4 regions of the Aeromonas sp. TECH754 genome follow, and region 1 is predicted to be linked to each of the others. Evidence: predicted binding sites of a transcription regulator. Region 1 holds the regulator's gene; each other region holds the start of a gene.
What was found. The regulator LexA, encoded in region 1, represses DNA repair genes until DNA is damaged. The targets are predictions, from matches to a motif close to ANCTGTNTNNNNANACAGNT.
Positions count from the first base shown of each region.

Region 2: the regulator LexA is predicted to act here: its motif matches at 1,782-1,801, upstream of dinB (DNA polymerase IV).
Region 3: the regulator LexA is predicted to act here: its motif matches at 1,790-1,809, upstream of ruvA (Holliday junction branch migration protein RuvA).
Region 4: the regulator LexA is predicted to act here: its motif matches at 2,692-2,711, upstream of umuD (translesion error-prone DNA polymerase V autoproteolytic subunit).

Region 1 covers NZ_JBWBRA010000001.1:3,781,679-3,786,149, forward strand. Annotated here, with positions in the region: gene ACZ9IL_RS17270 (MATE family efflux transporter) at 1-513, opposite strand, end outside; gene ACZ9IL_RS17275 (SCO family protein) at 536-1,162, opposite strand; gene ACZ9IL_RS17280 (hypothetical protein) at 1,378-1,668, opposite strand; gene lexA (transcriptional repressor LexA) at 2,114-2,740, opposite strand; gene plsB (glycerol-3-phosphate 1-O-acyltransferase PlsB) at 2,944-4,471, shown strand, end outside.
Region 2 covers NZ_JBWBRA010000001.1:255,600-260,070, reverse strand. Annotated here, with positions in the region: gene ACZ9IL_RS01185 (methyl-accepting chemotaxis protein) at 1-658, opposite strand, end outside; gene dinB (DNA polymerase IV) at 726-1,778, opposite strand; gene ACZ9IL_RS01175 (hypothetical protein) at 1,909-2,115, shown strand; gene nqrM ((Na+)-NQR maturation NqrM) at 2,196-2,420, opposite strand; gene ACZ9IL_RS01165 (FAD:protein FMN transferase) at 2,432-3,469, opposite strand; gene nqrF (NADH:ubiquinone reductase (Na(+)-transporting) subunit F) at 3,473-4,471, opposite strand, start outside.
Region 3 covers NZ_JBWBRA010000001.1:3,165,297-3,169,767, reverse strand. Annotated here, with positions in the region: gene ACZ9IL_RS14265 (proline--tRNA ligase) at 1-1,582, opposite strand, end outside; gene ruvA (Holliday junction branch migration protein RuvA) at 1,863-2,477, shown strand; gene ruvB (Holliday junction branch migration DNA helicase RuvB) at 2,544-3,554, shown strand.
Region 4 covers NZ_JBWBRA010000001.1:1,958,060-1,962,530, forward strand. Annotated here, with positions in the region: gene ACZ9IL_RS08575 (hypothetical protein) at 1-129, shown strand, start outside; gene ACZ9IL_RS08580 (YcaO-like family protein) at 130-1,344, shown strand; gene ACZ9IL_RS08585 (SOS response-associated peptidase) at 1,919-2,593, opposite strand; gene umuD (translesion error-prone DNA polymerase V autoproteolytic subunit) at 2,721-3,137, shown strand; gene umuC (translesion error-prone DNA polymerase V subunit UmuC) at 3,140-4,414, shown strand; gene ACZ9IL_RS08600 (hypothetical protein) at 4,386-4,471, opposite strand, start outside.

The DNA.
Region 1 (4,471 bases):
GATCAGCAGCAGCATGGGGCTGCGGGCGTCCTGCATGCCCAGCAGCCAACCCATGATGACCAGATTGCACAGCGCAGCGGGGGCGCTCCAGATCCGGACCGACACATATTCTGCGGCATAACCCTGCACCTCGGGGGAGCCGCCACTCAGCCCGATGAGGGCCGGCAAGAAGGGTAACAACAGCAGCAACAACGCCATTCCCAGACCGATCGCCAACCCCAGCGCCCGCGCCAGGGTGTCCAGCGTCCCCTCGGCACTGGCGGCGCCGTGGGCCTGGGCCGTCAGCCCGGTGGTGGACATGCGCAGGAAACCCAGCAACCAGAAGAGCAGATTGATGAGGGTCGCCCCGACCGAGACGCCGCCGAGAAACCAGGCTTGACCGAGATGACCAATCACCCAGGTATCCACCAGCCCGAGCAGCGGGGTGGTGACGTTGGAAAACACCATCGGCAGGGCAAGCACAAACACGGCGCGGTGGCGCCGGGGATCGCGCAACCAATGCGGGATCAGCATGGGCAGGGCCAGTTTTGCAGCATCACTGGTCGGCCAGCCGCACTATCCGCGCGAAGTCCGAGACCAGGGTTTTCATCGCCACATGAGGCACCTGACCTGAGTCCATCTGAGGTCTGAACACGGCCGTCATCTTGCCCTCTGGACTGATCAGGACGATCGAGGCCGAGTGGTCTATCAGGTAATCCTTGCTGCCGTGATCGACGATGGAGTAGACGAGGCCGAGGTTGCGCACGAAGGGAAACAGCTGGTTGTGAGGGCCGGTGGCCGCCTTGAACTCCGGCTGGAAGAAGGCGGTGTAGCGCTTGAGGCGGGCGCTGTCATCCCGCTGGGGATCCGCCGAGATGAAGGCCACCTGACTGCCGGGCGCGATTTTCTGCAATTCAGGATAGACGGAGCGCAGATCGGCCAGCGTGGTCGGGCAGATGTCCGGGCAATAGGTATAACCGAGAAACAGGAAGGTCCAATGCCCGCTCAGACTGGCCGCAGTGAAGGGTTTGCCATCGCCGTCGGTGAGGGTGAAGGGGTTGATATCCCGCCCCGCCGGATAATAGTCAGCCTGCTCTGGCAAGGAAGGCTGGCTCCAACTGTATGCGATCATCATGCTGCCAACCAGCAGCAAAAACAGCAGGGGGTAACGTGGTTTAATCATATAAAACAGAGCCTTGCTAGTCTATTCAGGCGATGGGGCGGGCCCGGTGCAGGGGTATTGTAACCCGGAGCATGCCGCCTCTGGCTACCCCGGAGTCCGGATATCGGGCACAAAGAGGGTCAGTTCGGGCTACGCTGGCCCTCATTATTCATCATGGATAGGAAAAAACAGAAGCCCCACGTCAGGTGGGGCTCACAGCATGCTGGCGAAATGGATCAGGGTCGCCGCCGGTGCTGCGCCTGGGGACGCCGGGCCACGGCGTGCAATGGAACGACCGGGGCAACCCAGGGGGCATCCGGCAACCCTATGTCGTGGTGGCGGCGAAACAGGCGTACCAGATGGACAATCTTGTCCTTGGGGCATCCCAGCCAGATGGTCCAGCCATCCCCCTTGTGATACACCCAGAGCGCATAGAACCACGTCATCCGACTGCCCTTGATGAACCGGGTAATGGAGGATGCGGGCGCTGCGGCCAGACCCGGATCCCATGGCGAGCTTGAAGCCATACCTGTCCTCCTTGCTCAACAGGCCACGTCGACCAGTGTCCTGCCATCAGGATGACAGGCAAAACACCGTCGCGTACTGACTGAGTCGTGCCGGGTCATGGACTCTGTGCGAGCGCCCTGACGACTCTCCCTTCTCTCCGGCGCCGCCTTGGCGGTCGCCAGTGTTGCATCCCTTCGACCTTGTGCTGGCCGGTTCAGGCAACAATCCGGATCATGGCCGATCCCGTGGCCCGGTAACGGCGCATCGCGCCTCCTCAAAGGATATATCCGAAATGCCGGCTGTGTGGCGGCACTCTCATTGTTGCGCTCGCTTTGCCGCTTTCTTTTGTAGCAAACGATGGGGCAGAAAATGCTGGGTATCGGGGAGAAACAAGCAGGCGGGGCAAACGGCAGAAACAAGACGGCCTCCCGCAGGAGGCCGTCCATCAGATCTCATTACCGGATCTTACATCCAGTCGGCATTGCGGATCACGCCGACCGCCAGCCCCTCTATGGTCAGATGCTGGCTGGAGAGATCCACCGAGATGGGCGCGAGCTCTTCGTTTTCCGGCAGCAGCCACACCTGGCTGCCCTTGCGCTGGAAGCGCTTGACGGTGACATCCTCATCGAGGCGAGCCACCACGACCTGGCCATTGCGCACGTCCTGGGTCTTGTGTACCGCCAGCAGATCGCCATCCATGATGCCGATGTTCTTCATGCTCATCCCCTGTACCCGCAGCAGGAAGTCTGCTCGTGGGTGGAACAGGGCGGGATCCACCTGATAGTGGCTCTCGATGTGTTCCTGGGCCAGGATGGGTTCGCCCGCCGCCACCTTGCCGATCAGTGGCAGACCGCTCTCTTCCGGCGCGGCTTCCTCTTCTTCGATCAGCAGACGGATGCCGCGGGAGGTACCGGGCATGATCTCGATGACCCCTTTCTTGGCCAGGGCCTTCAGATGTTCCTCGGCCGCATTGGCCGACTTGAAACCAAGCTTCTGGGCGATCTCAGCACGAGTCGGCGGCATACCGGTCTCGCTCATGTTCGCCTTGATAAGCGCCAGCACTTCAGCCTGGCGGGGGGTAAGAGGTTTCATAGCATGGGCACCTGTCTTTTTATACAGCACACTGGCAGTATATACAGTGCTGGGGCCAAGGCAAGGCGTTGCTGATATTTGTCGTCTGCTTCTCGCAAAATGGCGCATTCTTGATCCTGCACAGGCACTCATCCTACCTCTCGGCGACAAGCCAGCGGTGATTTGTTATGCTCACGCCGCATTTTTTTGGAGAGCAGACACCCATGTCCATCGGACAGAACATTTCCAGAGCCATCCTGCAATGGCCGGTCAGCTTCTTGGTCAATCACAAGAGCCTGCCGGAAAACCCCATTACGGAACTGGATCTGGACCCGGCCAGACCCATTGTCTATGCCCTGAAGACCAGCTCGATCACCGATCTGATGACCCTGCAGCAGTGCTGCGAGGATCTCGGCCTGCCCGGCCCCTTCACCCCGCTGGAACTGGGCGGCCAATTGCTGCCGCGCTATGTCTGCCTGGATCGGCCACCGCCCCTGTTTGGCAAACGCACCAAACCGCTCCCCTTCTTGCAAGAATTTCATCAGTTGCTGGATCTGCACAAGCAGGATCCGGCGCTGGATATCCAGGTCGTCCCCGTCACCCTGTTCTGGGGTCGCGCCCCTGGCCGCGAGGGCGAAGAAGCCTCCGGCTGGAACATCATCAGCAGCCTGGCGCCAAACCGGCTCAAGAAGGCACTGATCGTGATCCTCAAGGGGCGCGAGAACCTGGTGCGCTTCTCCCCGCCGCTCTCCCTGCGTCATATGGCAGACAAGCACGGTACCGACGAGGCTATCGCCCACAAGCTGGCGCGGGTGGCCCGCACTCATTTCAGCCGCCAGCAACTGGCGGCAACCGGCCCCAAGCTGCCCAACCGCAACCTGTTGTTCAAGCAGTTGCTGGATTCGAGCGTGATCCAGCAGGCCATCGAGGAAGAGGCGCAGCGCGAGGGAATCAGCCTGGAGAAGGCGCAGAAGCGCGCACACGGCTACATGGACGAGATCGCCTCCAATTTCTCCTTCCGGCTGATCCGGCTCGGCGAGACCTTCCTCGGCTGGTTGTGGAACAAGCTCTACCGCGGCCTGTCGGTCAACGGTGCCGAAAAGGTGCGCCAACTGGCACAGGAAGGCCACGAGATAGTCTACGTGCCCTGCCATCGCAGCCACATGGACTACCTGCTGCTCTCCTATGTCATCTATCACCAGGGCATGGTGCCACCTCACATCGCGGCCGGCATCAACCTCAACTTCTGGCCGGCGGGCCCCATCTTCCGCCACGGCGGCGCCTTCTTCATCCGCCGCACCTTCAAGGGCAACCCGCTCTACAGCACGGTGTTTCGCGAGTACCTGAACCTGCTGTTCGCCAAGGGCTACTCGGTGGAGTTCTTCACCGAAGGGGGACGCTCGCGCACCGGCCGCCTGCTGCCTCCCAAGACCGGGATGCTGGCCATGACTCTGCAGGCCATGATGCGCGGGCTGGACAGGCCGGTGACCCTGGTTCCGGTCTATCTGGGCTACGAGCATGTGATGGAGGTGAACACCTATCACAACGAGCTCAAGGGCAGCCGCAAGGAGAAAGAGAGCTTCCTGCAGGTGCTCGGCATCTTGCGCAAGCTGCGCAACTACGGCCGGGGCTTCGTCAACTTCGGCGAGCCGTTGACCCTCAACAGCTACCTCAGTGAGCAGGTCCCGCACTGGAAGGAGAGCATCGGCCAGGAGGAGCGCCCCGACTGGATGGCGCCCACCGTCAACCGGC
Region 2 (4,471 bases), 3.5 Mb from region 1:
TGACCGAAGTCATCAACACCTGCTGGGTGCCTATCTCGTCGAGATAGGGCTCGAGCAGGCAAAGCGCCCCCGTGCGAATGCTGCACTTGTACCAGTCATTCTTGGCGCCGCCGTTGGCGGCCGGCTTGTCGTCGGCCAGTGCGGCTTCGTCCATGACCTCCAGCGTCACCTTGCCATCGACCCTGGCCCAGTAGCTGGAGAAGCGCCCCTTGTCGTTGGCCCCTAGTGCCGTCGAGCCCTGGTAGTTTTCGTCCTCCCCGTCGAGCTGGTTGGGCTCGAAGATACCGTAGACCCCGAGCAGATTGTCCGACGACTCCGCCGCATCCTGCAGCTGCTGGTTTACGGCGCCGCGCAGCGCCTCGGAGTGGACAAAGTTGTCGGCCGCATTCTTGCGCTGGAACAAGATGCCCTCGGCCAGCAGGGTGACCCGGAAATAGGCTTCATCGAGGTAGCTGGTGACCCTGGCCGCCTGGGTGGCGCCCATGGCCTGCATCCAGTTTTCTGCCGCGTGCTGCGCCTCCAGGGTGGTGGAGGTGTGCACTTGCTCCTGCATGCGGGCCGCATTGAAAAGGGAAGAGGCGACCAGTGCTCCGGCACTGGCCAATAGACAACAACCGGCGATCAGGGTGATCCGTCCCTGAACAGAAAGAGCACTCATGCATGATTTCCTAACGTCTACAGATGTGATCATCTGTATCGGTTTCGGATACAAAAACTTAACTAAATCAGCCGAGATCCAGACTAAGTTGATTGATTTCCCCTGCACCGGGCAGGCCAACCACCAGACCGAGCAGGCGTATGGGTTTTCCTTGGGCCCGCTGCAGCCCCTCGTGCAGCAGGTCGTGGAACAATGCCGCCTGATAGCCGCCCCGGCGATAGACGGTGGTCTGCTGAAAATCGGCGAACTTCAGCTTGATCCCCTGCCCCATCAGCGCCTCGGCGGAGCACGCCTTGGCGAAGCGCAACTCCAGCTCCGGGATGAGCTCACTCAGCACCCGCCAGCAGGCATCTTCGTCCAGCACATCGCTGGCCAGGGTAGTCTCCACCCCGATCGTCTTGCGTACGCGCTCGGCCTGGACCGGCTGCTCGTCATGTCCCCAAATGCGGCCGGTCAACATCTCTCCCAGCTTGCCGAAGCGAGCACAGAGCTCCTCCGGAGAGAGCGCCCGCGCATCTTCGCAGGAGTAGAGCCCCTGGGACTCCAGCCGCTCGGCGGTCTTGCGACCGATGCCGGGCAACTTGCCAAGGGGCAGCTGGCGCACGAACTCATCCACCTCCTGCGGCCGGATCACGAACAGGCCGTCGGGCTTGCGCTGCTCCGAGGCGAGCTTGGCCAAAAACTTGTTCGGCGCCACCCCGGCCGAGGCGGTCAGTCCCAACTCGCGCTCGATGGCGGCGCGGATCTCGGCCGCCATCAGGGTGGCGCTGCCGCCGCAGTGGGGGCTGTCGGTGACGTCGAGGTAGGCCTCGTCGAGGGAGAGCGGCTCCACCAGCTCGGTGTAGCGCAGGAAGATGCCGCGCAGCTGACGCGACACCTCCTTGTAGACCGCCATCCGGCCGGGGATGAGCACCAGCGGCGGGCAGAGCTTCATGGCCAGGCCGCTCGGCATGGCGGAGCGCACCCCGAAGCGGCGCGCCACGTAGTTGCAAGTGGAGATGACGCCGCGCCGGTCGGAGGAGCCACCGATGGCCAGCGGCACCTCCCGCAGGGCCGGGTTGTCCCGCATCTCTACCGCGGCGAAGAAGCAGTCCATGTCGATGTGAATGATCTTGCGCATATTTACTGTATATATGAACAGTTACCAGCCCCATGCTACCCCAGCCCTGCTATTTCTGCCAGTCACGGCGGGTGCGGCTTGTAGATAGACTCTTAAGGCACCATCACTGTGAGACTCAAGGAGGAGAAGCATGAAGGCAATCTGGCTGGGGCTCTGCCTGCTGCCGCTGCTCGGCATGGCCAAGGATCACCCGACCGCCGAATGCAGCTGGCTGTTCAAACGCATCGAGGTGCTGGAGAAAGCCATCAGGAAAGGGGACGAGCTGGGTACCAAGGAGGAGCTGGCGCGCTGGAAGCTCGAATTTCGCAAGAAGTCCTGCCAGCAATACGACTACTGAGCCCATAAAAAAGCGAGCCGACCCTTGATTCAACACATGGGTCGGCTCGCTTGCATCAGGCATCCGTGACCAGCGCAGGGTCAGATGATCCGGTTCTCGGTCAGCATCTTGCGACGGGCCTCTTCCTTGGCCATCTTCTTCTTGCGGTTGTCGCAAGGCTCGGGGCAATCACACTCCTTCTCGATCCCTATGGTGCCGAGGCCCCCACAGGAGCCGGAAATGGTCCTCTTCTGGAAGATATAGCCGATGGCCATGGCCACCACCACCGTCAGAAATACCCCGAAGGTGATCAGAAAAATCTGCATGTCATTACCCCTTACTTTTTCACTAAATAGGGTTTGAAGGCATCCGAGTAGGCTTCCTCGAAACCCTCATCCGTCTTGGTGATGGTGAAGATGGCGATGCCCCGCTCCTTGGCGTAGGCCAGGCTCTTCTCGGGCCCCATAACCATGAACACGGTCGCCAGACCGTCTGCGGTCATGCAGGAGGGATGGATCACTGTCACCGACACCAGGCGATGCTGGATCGGCTTGCCCGTCACCGGATCCATGGTGTGGGAGAAGCGCTTGCCATCCATCTCGTAGTAGTTGCGATACTCGCCCGAGGTGGCCACGCCATTGGTCCCCGGCAGGATCACCTCCTGCACCGAGCCGGCATTGGCGGTCGGCTTCTCGATGGCGACCCGCCAGGGGTGGCCCTTGCCGTTGACGCCACTGAGACGCAGCTCACCGCCGATCTCCACCAGATAGTTGCGCGAGCCCAGGGCTTCCAGGTATTCGGCCACCTTGTCCACCCCAAAGCCCTTGGCGATGGCGGAGAGATCCACGTAAAGATCCGGGATGTCTTTTTGCAGGGTATCCGCGTCCACTGAGGTCTGGACGTGCAGGTTGCCGAGCCCGGTCTTCTGACGGGTTTGGTTTATCAGCTCATCGGACGGCACCTTGGTCGGCCTGGCATCCGGCCCGAAGCCCCACAGATTGACCAGCGGGCCCACGGTCACATCCAGCGCACCGCGACTCTCGCGGCCGATGTGAATGGCCTCGGTCACCACCCGCGCGGTATCGCGGGAGACCACCACCGGGGTCGAGCCCTTGTGCTGGTTGAAGCGCGACAGCTCGGAGTCGGGTCTGTAGGTCGACATCTGATCGTTGACCCGCTCCAGCAGCACATCGATCTCCGCCTGCAGCTTGGCCGCATCCGGGGCGACACCGTCCGCTACCTTGATGGAGTAGTAGGTCCCCATGGTGCTGCCGGTGATGTGCGTCTCGGGTTTGGCTTTAGCCGCCTCCTGACCACAGCCTGTCATGAAAAAAGCTAGCCCGAAGGCTAGCCAAGTCTTTACCACACTGTTCATGGATTAACCACCAAAGTCATCCAGGAGGATATTTTCGTCTTCAACACCGAGGTTTTTCAGCATGTTGATGACGGCAGCGTTCATGACGGGAGGCCCACACATGTAGAACTCGCAATCTTCCGGCGCCTCGTGATCCTTGAGGTATTGCTCGTAGAGCACGTTGTGGATGAAGCCGGTGTAACCGTCCCAGTTGTCTTCCGGTTGCGGATCCGACAGCGCGACGTGCCACTGGAAGTTGTCGTTCTCGGTGGCCAGCATGTCGAAGTCTTCGACATAGAACATCTCGCGCTTGGAACGGGCACCGTACCAGAAGCTCATCTTGCGCTTGGTCTTCAGCCGGCGCAGCTGATCGAAGATGTGGGAACGCATCGGCGCCATGCCCGCACCACCACCGATGAACACCATCTCGGCGTCGGTGTCCTTGGCGAAGAACTCGCCAAACGGACCGGAGATGGTCACCTTGTCACCCGCCTTCAGGTTGAAGATGTAGGAAGACATCTGACCGGGAGGCGCAGTCCAGTTGCTCGGCGGCGGAGTCGCGATCCGCACGTTCAGCATGATGATGCCGAACTCTTCCGGATAGTTGGCCATGGAGTAAGCACGAATGATCGGCTCATCCACCTTGGATTCCAGCTCGAAGATCTTGAAGCGATCCCAATCCCCGCGATATTCCTCTGGAATATCGAAGTTTTTGTAGTGCACGTGGTGTGCAGGCGCTTCGATCTGGATATAACCACCGGCGCGGAACGGCACGCTCTCGCCGTCCGGGATCTGCAGCTTGAGCTCCTTGATGAAGGTGGCCTTGTTGTCATTGGAGATGACGGTACAGTCCCACTTCTTCACCCCGAAGATCTCTTCCGGCAGTTCGATGTCCATGTCGCCACGAACGGTCACCTGGCAGGCCAGACGCTCGCCGTGACGGGCCTCGCCCTTGCTGATGTGATCGAGTTCGGTCGGCAGGATATCGCCACCACCGGCCTTCACCCGCACCTTGCACTGACC
Region 3 (4,471 bases), 620 kb from region 1:
GCAGCTCCATGTCGGCGAACATTACGCCCGGGCGCTCCTTGCGGTCATCGAACAAGACGTCCACACCGGCGGCTTTCAGCTCGGCGTAGAACTGCTGCGCCTGCAGGGCGACGCGCTCGGACTTGTGCATGTTCATCGGCACGATTGCCACTTCGAACGGGGCGATGGCGTCCGGCCAGATGATGCCGTACTGGTCGTTGTTCTGCTCGATGGCGGCAGCCACCAGGCGGGAGACCCCGATGCCGTAGCAACCCATCTCCATGGTGACGGACTTGCCGCCCTCGTTCAGCACGCTCGCCTTCATGGCTTCGGAGTACTTGGTGCCGAGCTGGAAGATGTGACCCACCTCGATGCCGCGCTTGAGCAGCAGGGTGCCCTGGCCGCAGGGGCTGGGGTCGCCTTCCACCACGTTGCGCAGATCGGCGACTTCGTAAGTGGCGATGTCGCGATCCCAGTTCGCACCGGTCAGGTGGAAGCCAGTCTCGTTGGCGCCGCAAACAAAATCGCTCAGGTGAGCGGCGCTGCGATCGGCGATGATGCGACCGGCAAAGCCGACCGGACCGATGGAGCCTGCGTCACAACCGGCGGCAGCCTTGATCTGCTCGTCGTTCGCGAAGGTCAGCGGATTGGCGACGCCTGGCAGCTTCTCGGCCTTGATCTCATTGAGTTCGTGATCGCCACGCAGCACCAGGGCAACGACGGCCTGATTGCCGTGCTCGTCCGCATCGCTCAGCACCAGCAGGGTCTTGGCGATGGTCGCCGGGGCTACGCTCAGGAAGGCAGCCACTTCGTCGATGGTGTGCACGGCCGGGGTGGCGACCTTGGTCAGGGCTTTGGTCGCGGCGGCGCGCTCACCGGCCGGCGCCAGCGCCTCGGCCATCTCGATGTTGGCGGCGTAATCGGAGCTGTCGGAGAAGGCGATCAAGTCTTCACCGCTCTCGGCCAGCACCTGGAATTCGTGGGAACCGGTGCCACCGATGGAGCCGGTATCGGCCTGCACCGGACGGAAGTTCAGCCCCATGCGGGTGAAGGCGGCGCAGTAGGCGGCGTGCATCCGCTCGTAGGTCTCGATCAGCGATTCCTTGTTGATGTGGAAGGAGTAGGCATCCTTCATCAGGAATTCGCGGCCACGCATCACGCCGAAGCGGGGACGGACCTCGTCACGGAACTTGGTCTGGATCTGGTAGAGGTTCAGCGGCAGCTGTTTGTAGCTGTTCACCTCATAACGGATCAGGGAGGTGATCACCTCTTCGTGGGTCGGGCCCAGCACGAAGGGACGGTTGTGGCGGTCGGTCAGGCGGCACAGCTCGGGGCCGTAGTCATCCCAGCGGCCCGATTCCTGCCACAGCTCCGCCGGTTGCACCACCGGCATGGAGACTTCGATGGCACCAGCATTGTTCATCTCTTCGCGAACGATGTTTTCGATCTTCTTCAGGACCCGCAGGCCGGACGGCAGCCAGGCATACATGCCGGAGGCCAGTTTGCGGATCATGCCGGCGCGCAGCATCAGCTGATGGCTGACGACTTCCGCGTCGGAGGGGGTTTCCTTGAGAGTGGAAAGCAGGTATTGGCTGGTACGCATCGCGGTAGACCTTCGCTAGTTCGGGCGGCTTGGCCCTGGAAAATTTCAAGAGCGGAATTTTAACAGGCCGAGCCCCGTGGCCCAAGGGCTAAATTTAGTCCGGCGGGGGAAAGGCGCTGGCGCGATGGGGCGTCCTTTGTCCGGATTACGGGAGGATGACAGGGGGTGACAGAAGCAAGCGGAGCCCTGTGTTCTCCCACCGCCCTATGCTGGATACTTATCCAGTTATTCTTTATGCTATGACCCAATTTGAAAGAGTCTGCGTGGCGAGGAAGAGAAGATGATTGGTCGCTTGAGAGGCGTTGTGATTGAGAAGAACCCCCCTGAGGTGTTGATCGAGGTCGGGGGCCTGGGCTATGAGGTGCAGATGCCCATGAGCTGCTTCTACGATCTGCCCGAGCTTGGCAAGGAAGCGACCATTCACACCCACTTCGTGGTGCGTGAAGACGCCCAACTGCTCTACGGCTTCAACCACAAGCAGGAGCGGGCGCTGTTTCGCGAGCTGATCAAGACCAACGGCGTCGGCCCCAAGCTGGCGCTGGCCATTCTCTCCGGCATGACCGCCACCCAGTTCGTGCTGAGCGTCGAGCGCGAGGAGATAAGCTCCCTGGTGAAATTGCCCGGCGTGGGCAAGAAGACCGCCGAGCGGTTGGTGGTAGAGATGAAAGACCGGCTCAAGGGTTGGGTCAGCCACGATCTCTTCTCCCCCGCCGCCATCAGCCTGCCCGCTCAGGAGAGTCAGCTGCGCGCCCCCGATGCGAGCGAAGAGGCAGCCAGCGCCCTGGTGGCGCTGGGCTACAAGCCCCAGCAGGCGAGCCAGATCGTCGCCAAGGTGGCGGTCGAGGGGATGTCGGTCGAGGCCATCATCCGTGAATCCCTGCGCAGCCTGGTATGAGAATCAATATGAGTAGAGCCGAGTCGCTTGCCTCCGCCATGGGCGGGCAGTTATGCGGGGTTGCATATGATTGAAGCGGATCGTCTTATTTCGGCCGGCGAGGTGCGCGAGGATGAGGTCATCGATCGGGCCATCCGTCCCAAGAAGCTGGCGGATTACACCGGCCAGGATCACGTCTGCGGTCAGATGGAGATCTTCATCGAGGCTGCCCGTCAGCGCGGAGAGGCCCTCGATCACCTGCTGATCTTCGGCCCCCCCGGCCTTGGCAAGACCACGCTCGCGAACATTGTTGCCAATGAGATGGGGGTCAACATCAAGACCACCTCGGGCCCGGTGCTGGAGAAGGCGGGCGATCTGGCGGCGCTGCTCACCAACCTCGAGCCGAACGATGTGCTGTTCATCGACGAGATCCACCGCCTCAGCCCGGTGGTGGAGGAGGTGCTCTACCCGGCCATGGAGGATTACCAGCTCGACATCATGATCGGGGAGGGCCCTGCCGCCCGCTCCATCAAGCTCGACCTGCCTCCCTTCACCCTGATTGGCGCCACCACCAGGGCCGGCTCCCTGACCAGCCCGCTGCGGGACCGCTTCGGTATTGTCCAGCGGCTGGAGTTCTACAACGTCAAGGATCTGACCGACATCGTCGCGCGCAGCGCTCGTTGCCTCGGACTGGAGATGTCCGGCGATGGGGCGCTGGAAGTGGCACGCCGCTCCCGTGGCACCCCACGGATTGCTAACCGTTTGTTAAGGCGGGTGCGGGACTTTGCCCAGGTGAAGTCTGATGGCCGGATCGACGGCCCCATAGCGGCGCGCGCCATGGACATGCTGGACGTGGATAACGAAGGGTTCGACTTCATGGACCGCAAGCTATTGTTGGCTGTCATCGACAAGTTTATGGGCGGACCTGTTGGCCTCGATAACCTGGCGGCCGCCATAGGGGAAGAGAAAGACACCATCGAGGATGTGCTGGAGCCTTATCTCATCCAGCAGGGCTATCTGCAGCGCACTCCCAGAGGGCGGCTGGCGACCCCGAGAGCCTATGCCCACTTCGGCCTGCAACGACCAGATGAAGGATAAAAACAGCTGATTGAACAAAAAACCGCCTCAAGGGGCGGTTTTTTACTATTCTGACAAAAAAAAGCCCACCGCTAAACAGGGTGGGCAAAGACAATTCAGGATGGATGTTCACAGACAGTGAGTGCGTCTGGAGACAGACCGGGAAAAAAACAAAGGAGCCGTCGCGGGGCCTCAGAGTCGGTTCATTTGATAGAGCTGAACGAACGAAAGCTTGTAGTAACGTATGGTCTTGGCAACAAACTTTTTCATCATTAATCCCAACAAACAGGTTCGAAATGTTCATCGAATACGTACCGGGAACCCAGATTGACCGGCCTGTATCCAGAGGTGTGCCCTCACTGCGAGGCGCATTGTAGGAGCTCTTATTGGGCCGGACAAACAAGAAAAATTACATGTTTAGGATTAGATAAAGTAATCAAATGGCGGGCGTTGTTAATAAGCATAAACATGTGTTTTTACTGGTTTTAAATTGGAATTACGGCGAGCGTCAAAGATGGATAAATAGAAAGTGAAAACAACCCTTGATGCTATTTCTTTAACAGAATTGAAACTAATGATGCGTTTGATAAAATTGATTTAAATCAAGCATTTATGAAGTCATCTTTTTTGTGAGCAAGCTCTCAAAATTAACCATGTTCCGCTTGTAAGCTACCTTGAAAAGGCATGTATTGATGATGGTTTTACATTGATTTCAATCAAATAAAGGTGATATAAAACGGCGGTCATTATAGGCGGGAATAGAATTGCAGTTATTGTTTATTAAATGTTAAACATTAGCTTTTTTTGTTCTTGTATATTGCCTTGTTGTTAATGTGGTGGCAGTCGAATCCGGTCGTCGGTATCAACCGAGCTGTGGCCGGCCATTCGGGGACTTCCAATGGAAGCTTTGTTCTTAAAACTTAAAATAGCCGTGCCAA
Region 4 (4,471 bases), 1.8 Mb from region 1:
GATGATAGCCCTGTAGTTGCCTCAATACGAGCTATTTTCAAGAAAGATGGAGCCGATATTAATGGTGGCAACAATGGTGGTTGCTGTTGCTGCTGCTGTTGCTGTTGCTGTTGTGGTGGAGGTTGCTAATTGAATAGTAAAAGTCATAGCCGTCAATCTGGTGAGGGAATTTCTATTCCACCAAATTTTCCCAAATCTGTTCCAATAGCTGAATACCGCACTGTTCAGTTATCACCAGAACTTTATTTTGCAATCCAAGAGTTGGCTGATGACCCTTGTTGCCCAAACGGAATTTTTTCGACTGCTGTGGCAATTGACAGAACCGCGAACTCCTCACTGATTAGAGCAAGATATGAGGCTGCCGAAAGATTCGCTCTTGCTGCAGTGCATGGGGGGCATCAATTTGTACATAATTCAATGATCGATTCATTCGATATATTTGAATTTCCTATTCGATTGAACTCACCTCTTAATGGGCACGGTCGTTCCTCAGACACCATATTTCTTGAGTTCTCAGAAACTTTCAACATGAAAAGCAAATATATTGCAGCCGCAGATGTCTTTGCACCCTACCCTATTATAGGTGGAGAGTGTTGCTGGCACCCAACAACAAATGGCGTAGCAGTTGGGAGGGACTATGAATCTGCAAAGTTTGCAAGCTTTTGTGAGCTTCTAGAACGTCACTCAATTATGAAATATTGGCATGAAGGAGGAACTTCATATCTAGTTGGAGAGAAAGAAATTAGAGATGCAGCAACTCCAGAGGAAATTTTTTTGGATAGTCTTGGCTATGAGTTAATATGCCTAGAAATATCTACAATCAATTCTATTTTTGTAGTTTTATCATTCGCTAAAAACAAAAATTGTAACTATCCATTTCTTGTTTGCTCTGCTGGTACTGCACAAACACTATCTAGTGCCATTAGAAAAGCTGCACAAGAGACAGTGCAAACACTAGTTGCCTGTGCTGGTCAGACCGCGGAGTTTTCACGATGGAAGGATAAAGGTAGCATCATAAATTCACTTGAGCACAGAATGTATTATTATGCAGACACTACAAACCATGACTCAATTAATGAGGTAGTAGCGGGTGCAATGGCTGAAGCACTGAATCTGTCAGATAGGTCACCGTGTACCACAACTTTCTCGTTTGATGAGTTACAACAACTAGGGGTTGCCGCTGCATTTGTTGATATAACGCCTGAGTCTTGGAATGGGTTGTTGAGTTGTGTGCGCTGTTATTCGTCCACAATGATTCCTTTATTAGTGTCTGAGTCAATGGTTAAGGAAACGCCCTCATTAGCCGCAGCAAGTCGCTTCGCTCTTCCTCATCCTTTTCCATGATATAAGGCAACTTAATTCTTACCAGCTGACGCACCTATGGAGATTGACCGAGCATGTCTTTATTCTATAAACCAATACGAATCTTTCAAAGGGAGGCGTCATGTCGAATATTCGTAAAGATAGCGGCGTTCAATTTTATACCATTTTTACTTTCTAATTATCTTGATTAAACCACTATTAGCAGTAAGTTGTAATTAGACTATGTCTAGCCGATCTTGGGCATAATCTTATGTAGTAACGCGCGCCGCCTTCACCTGCTTTACACAACACCGATGGCGCCACGTCAGCATGGCCAAATTGTGTAGGCATCAACCCCACACCCAATGCCCAATGCCTGCGGGTCAGTCCACCAGCCATGGCACGCCGAATCAGGCGTGCCAAAGATAAGACACAAGCCAGTACCAACACAACGTGGGTAGGCCTTGTCAACGGTCTTATCATATAGACGGCTGGCTTTCATATCACGTATTAATCCTCCCCTCCCGGTAGAACTGCTGGTAAAAACAACCTCATACGGCAGTAGTACACAAGCTTTAGCACTACTACTCAGCACTGGTCCAGACCAAGACCTAGATCATTGTTGGCGCGGAATCGGCATTGGTATCCCGATCAGCCGCTCAGTGGCCAGCGGTACCAAATAGGTTCGCGCTAAATCGGGATCCCGGCACCCCAGCCAGGCGTCGTAGTCATCCGGCGACACGATTACCAGGCTCCGCTTCTCGTCCCCTGGTTTGTGCATTCGCCGCAGCAGTGGGTGAGTGTCGGCATTGATGGTGAGCTGGGAGAAACTGAAGGTGTAGCCCTGTTCCTCCTGCCATGCCCGCCAGATGCCAGCCACTGCGAAGGGCTTACCGTCGGACATGCAGATCCGCCAGCGCTCGGCCTTGCCGCTCTCGTAGCAGGGTTCGAAGAAACCGGTCATTGGCACCAGGCAGAGATGCCCCTGCTGCCAGGCACGGCGGTAGGTCGGCTTTTCACCTACCGTCTCGGCCCTGGCGTTCATCGTGGTGTAGTGCTTGCCGCCGGGTTGCACCTTCCTCTTCGGCACCAGCCCATAGCTGGCGATCAGCGCCTGTCGCCGGCCATCACGCTGGATCAGGATCGGGGCCTGATAGTCCTGCCACACCTCTTCCTTCCAGTCGTACCCAGGGTCATCAACCCCAAAGTATTCCACCAGCACCGCCTTGGTGGTCGGGATGTAGTTGATGCACATGTGCAGCCCCTCCGTCGTATGAGTGCTCAAACTCACCAGGTTGGTCTCTGCCAAGCATAATTGGCCGCATTCCCCCTTGCCCTGCCAAGACCCGAACGCCGACCAGTGATCTTTCCGGATCCCTCAGATAGAATCACTGTACGTTCATACAGTGAAAATCACCATGATCCCCCATGCTACCGATGCACCTATCATAGAGCTCCCTCTGTTCCTCACCCCTGCCGCCTGCGGGTTCCCCTCGCCAGCTCAGGACTATGTGGAGCAGACCATCGACCTCAACCAGCACTGCGTCACCCACCCGGCGGCCACCTTCTATGTGCGGGCCAGTGGACACAGCATGATCGGGGAAGGCATCAATGACGGCGATATGCTGATCATCGACCGCGCCATCACAGCTCGCCACGGCGACATCGTGCTGGCCTGTCTGGATGGTGAGTTCACCGTCAAGATCTTGCAGACCGACCCAATGGCACTACTACCGGCCAATCCGAGCTTCTCCCCCATCATTCTGCAAGAAGGGCAGGAGCTGGATATCTTCGGCGTCGTCACCTTTGTCCTGCACAAAACCCGGCGAGGGTAGCCATGCCAACCGCCATTGCCCTGGTCGATGTGAACAACTTCTATGCCTCTTGCGAGCGTCTATTTCGCCCCGACCTCAAGGGGGTGCCGATCGTCGTGCTTTCCAACAACGATGGCTGCGTGGTTGCCCGCTCGGCAGAGGCCAAACGGTTGGGGGTCAAGATGGGGGTGCCCTACTTCCAGATCCGCGAGCTCTATGAAGAGCAGGGCGGCATCTGGTTCAGCTCCAACTACGCCCTCTACGGCGACATGTCGAACCGGGTGATGACGACCCTGGAGAGCATGGCCCCAACAGTCGAGGTCTACAGCATTGATGAAGCGTTCGTCGAGCTCGGGGAATCTTGGGCTGGCGACCTGCTGGCCTATGGCCGCCAGATCCGCGAACGGGTGCAGCAGTGGACAGGCCTCACCGTCGGAGTAGGCATTGCGCCGACCAAGACCCTGGCCAAGCTGGCGAACTACGCCGCCAAGACGTGGCCGGCCACCGGCGGTGTAGTGGATCTGCGTGATGAGGTGCGCCGTACCAAGCTGATGACCATCACCCCGATTGAGGAAGTCTGGGGGATAGGGTGCAGACTAACCGCCAAACTCAACAAACAGGGCATCAACACCGTGGCAGAACTAGTGGCAGCCGACCCTAAGAGCCTGCGTCGACAGTATGGTGTCGTCGTCGAGCGCACCGTGCAGGAGCTTCGGGGGATCCCTTGTGCCGAGCTGGAGCCGATGGCCCAGGCCAAGCAGCAGATCATCTGTAGTAGGAGCTTCGGGGCGCGCATCACTACCATTGGCCCTATGCGTGAGGCCCTGGCTGGATACATGGAGCGGACCGCCGAGAAGCTACGTGCCGAGGGGCAACGGTGCCGCCATGTCACCCTCTTTATAAGGAGCAGCCCCTTCTCGGAGCGAGAGACCTATTACGGCAACCAGATATCGACCCGGTTGCAGACTCCCACCTCAGATACCCGTGACCTGCTGGCCCTGGTTGAGCCGCTATTGCGCCGGATCTGGCGGGATGATGTCCGCTATATGAAGGGAGGCGTCATGCTAGCCGACTTCACCCCCACCGACATGCAGCAGGGAGATCTATTCGCTGACCGGCAGCAGGATCCCCGCAGCGAGGCTCTGATGAAGGTGATTGACCAGATCAATCAGGGAAGGTGGGGAAAGGTCTACTTCGCGGCCCGTGGCCGGGACACCAGCGAGTGGATGATGAAGCGGGAGCATCTCAGCCCCCGCTACACCACCTCTATCAGCGAACTACCCGTGGTGAAGGTATGAGCTTCATCAGCCTTGTCAGCTGCTGCTGAACTGGCTCCCACTTTGGATCTGGCGGGA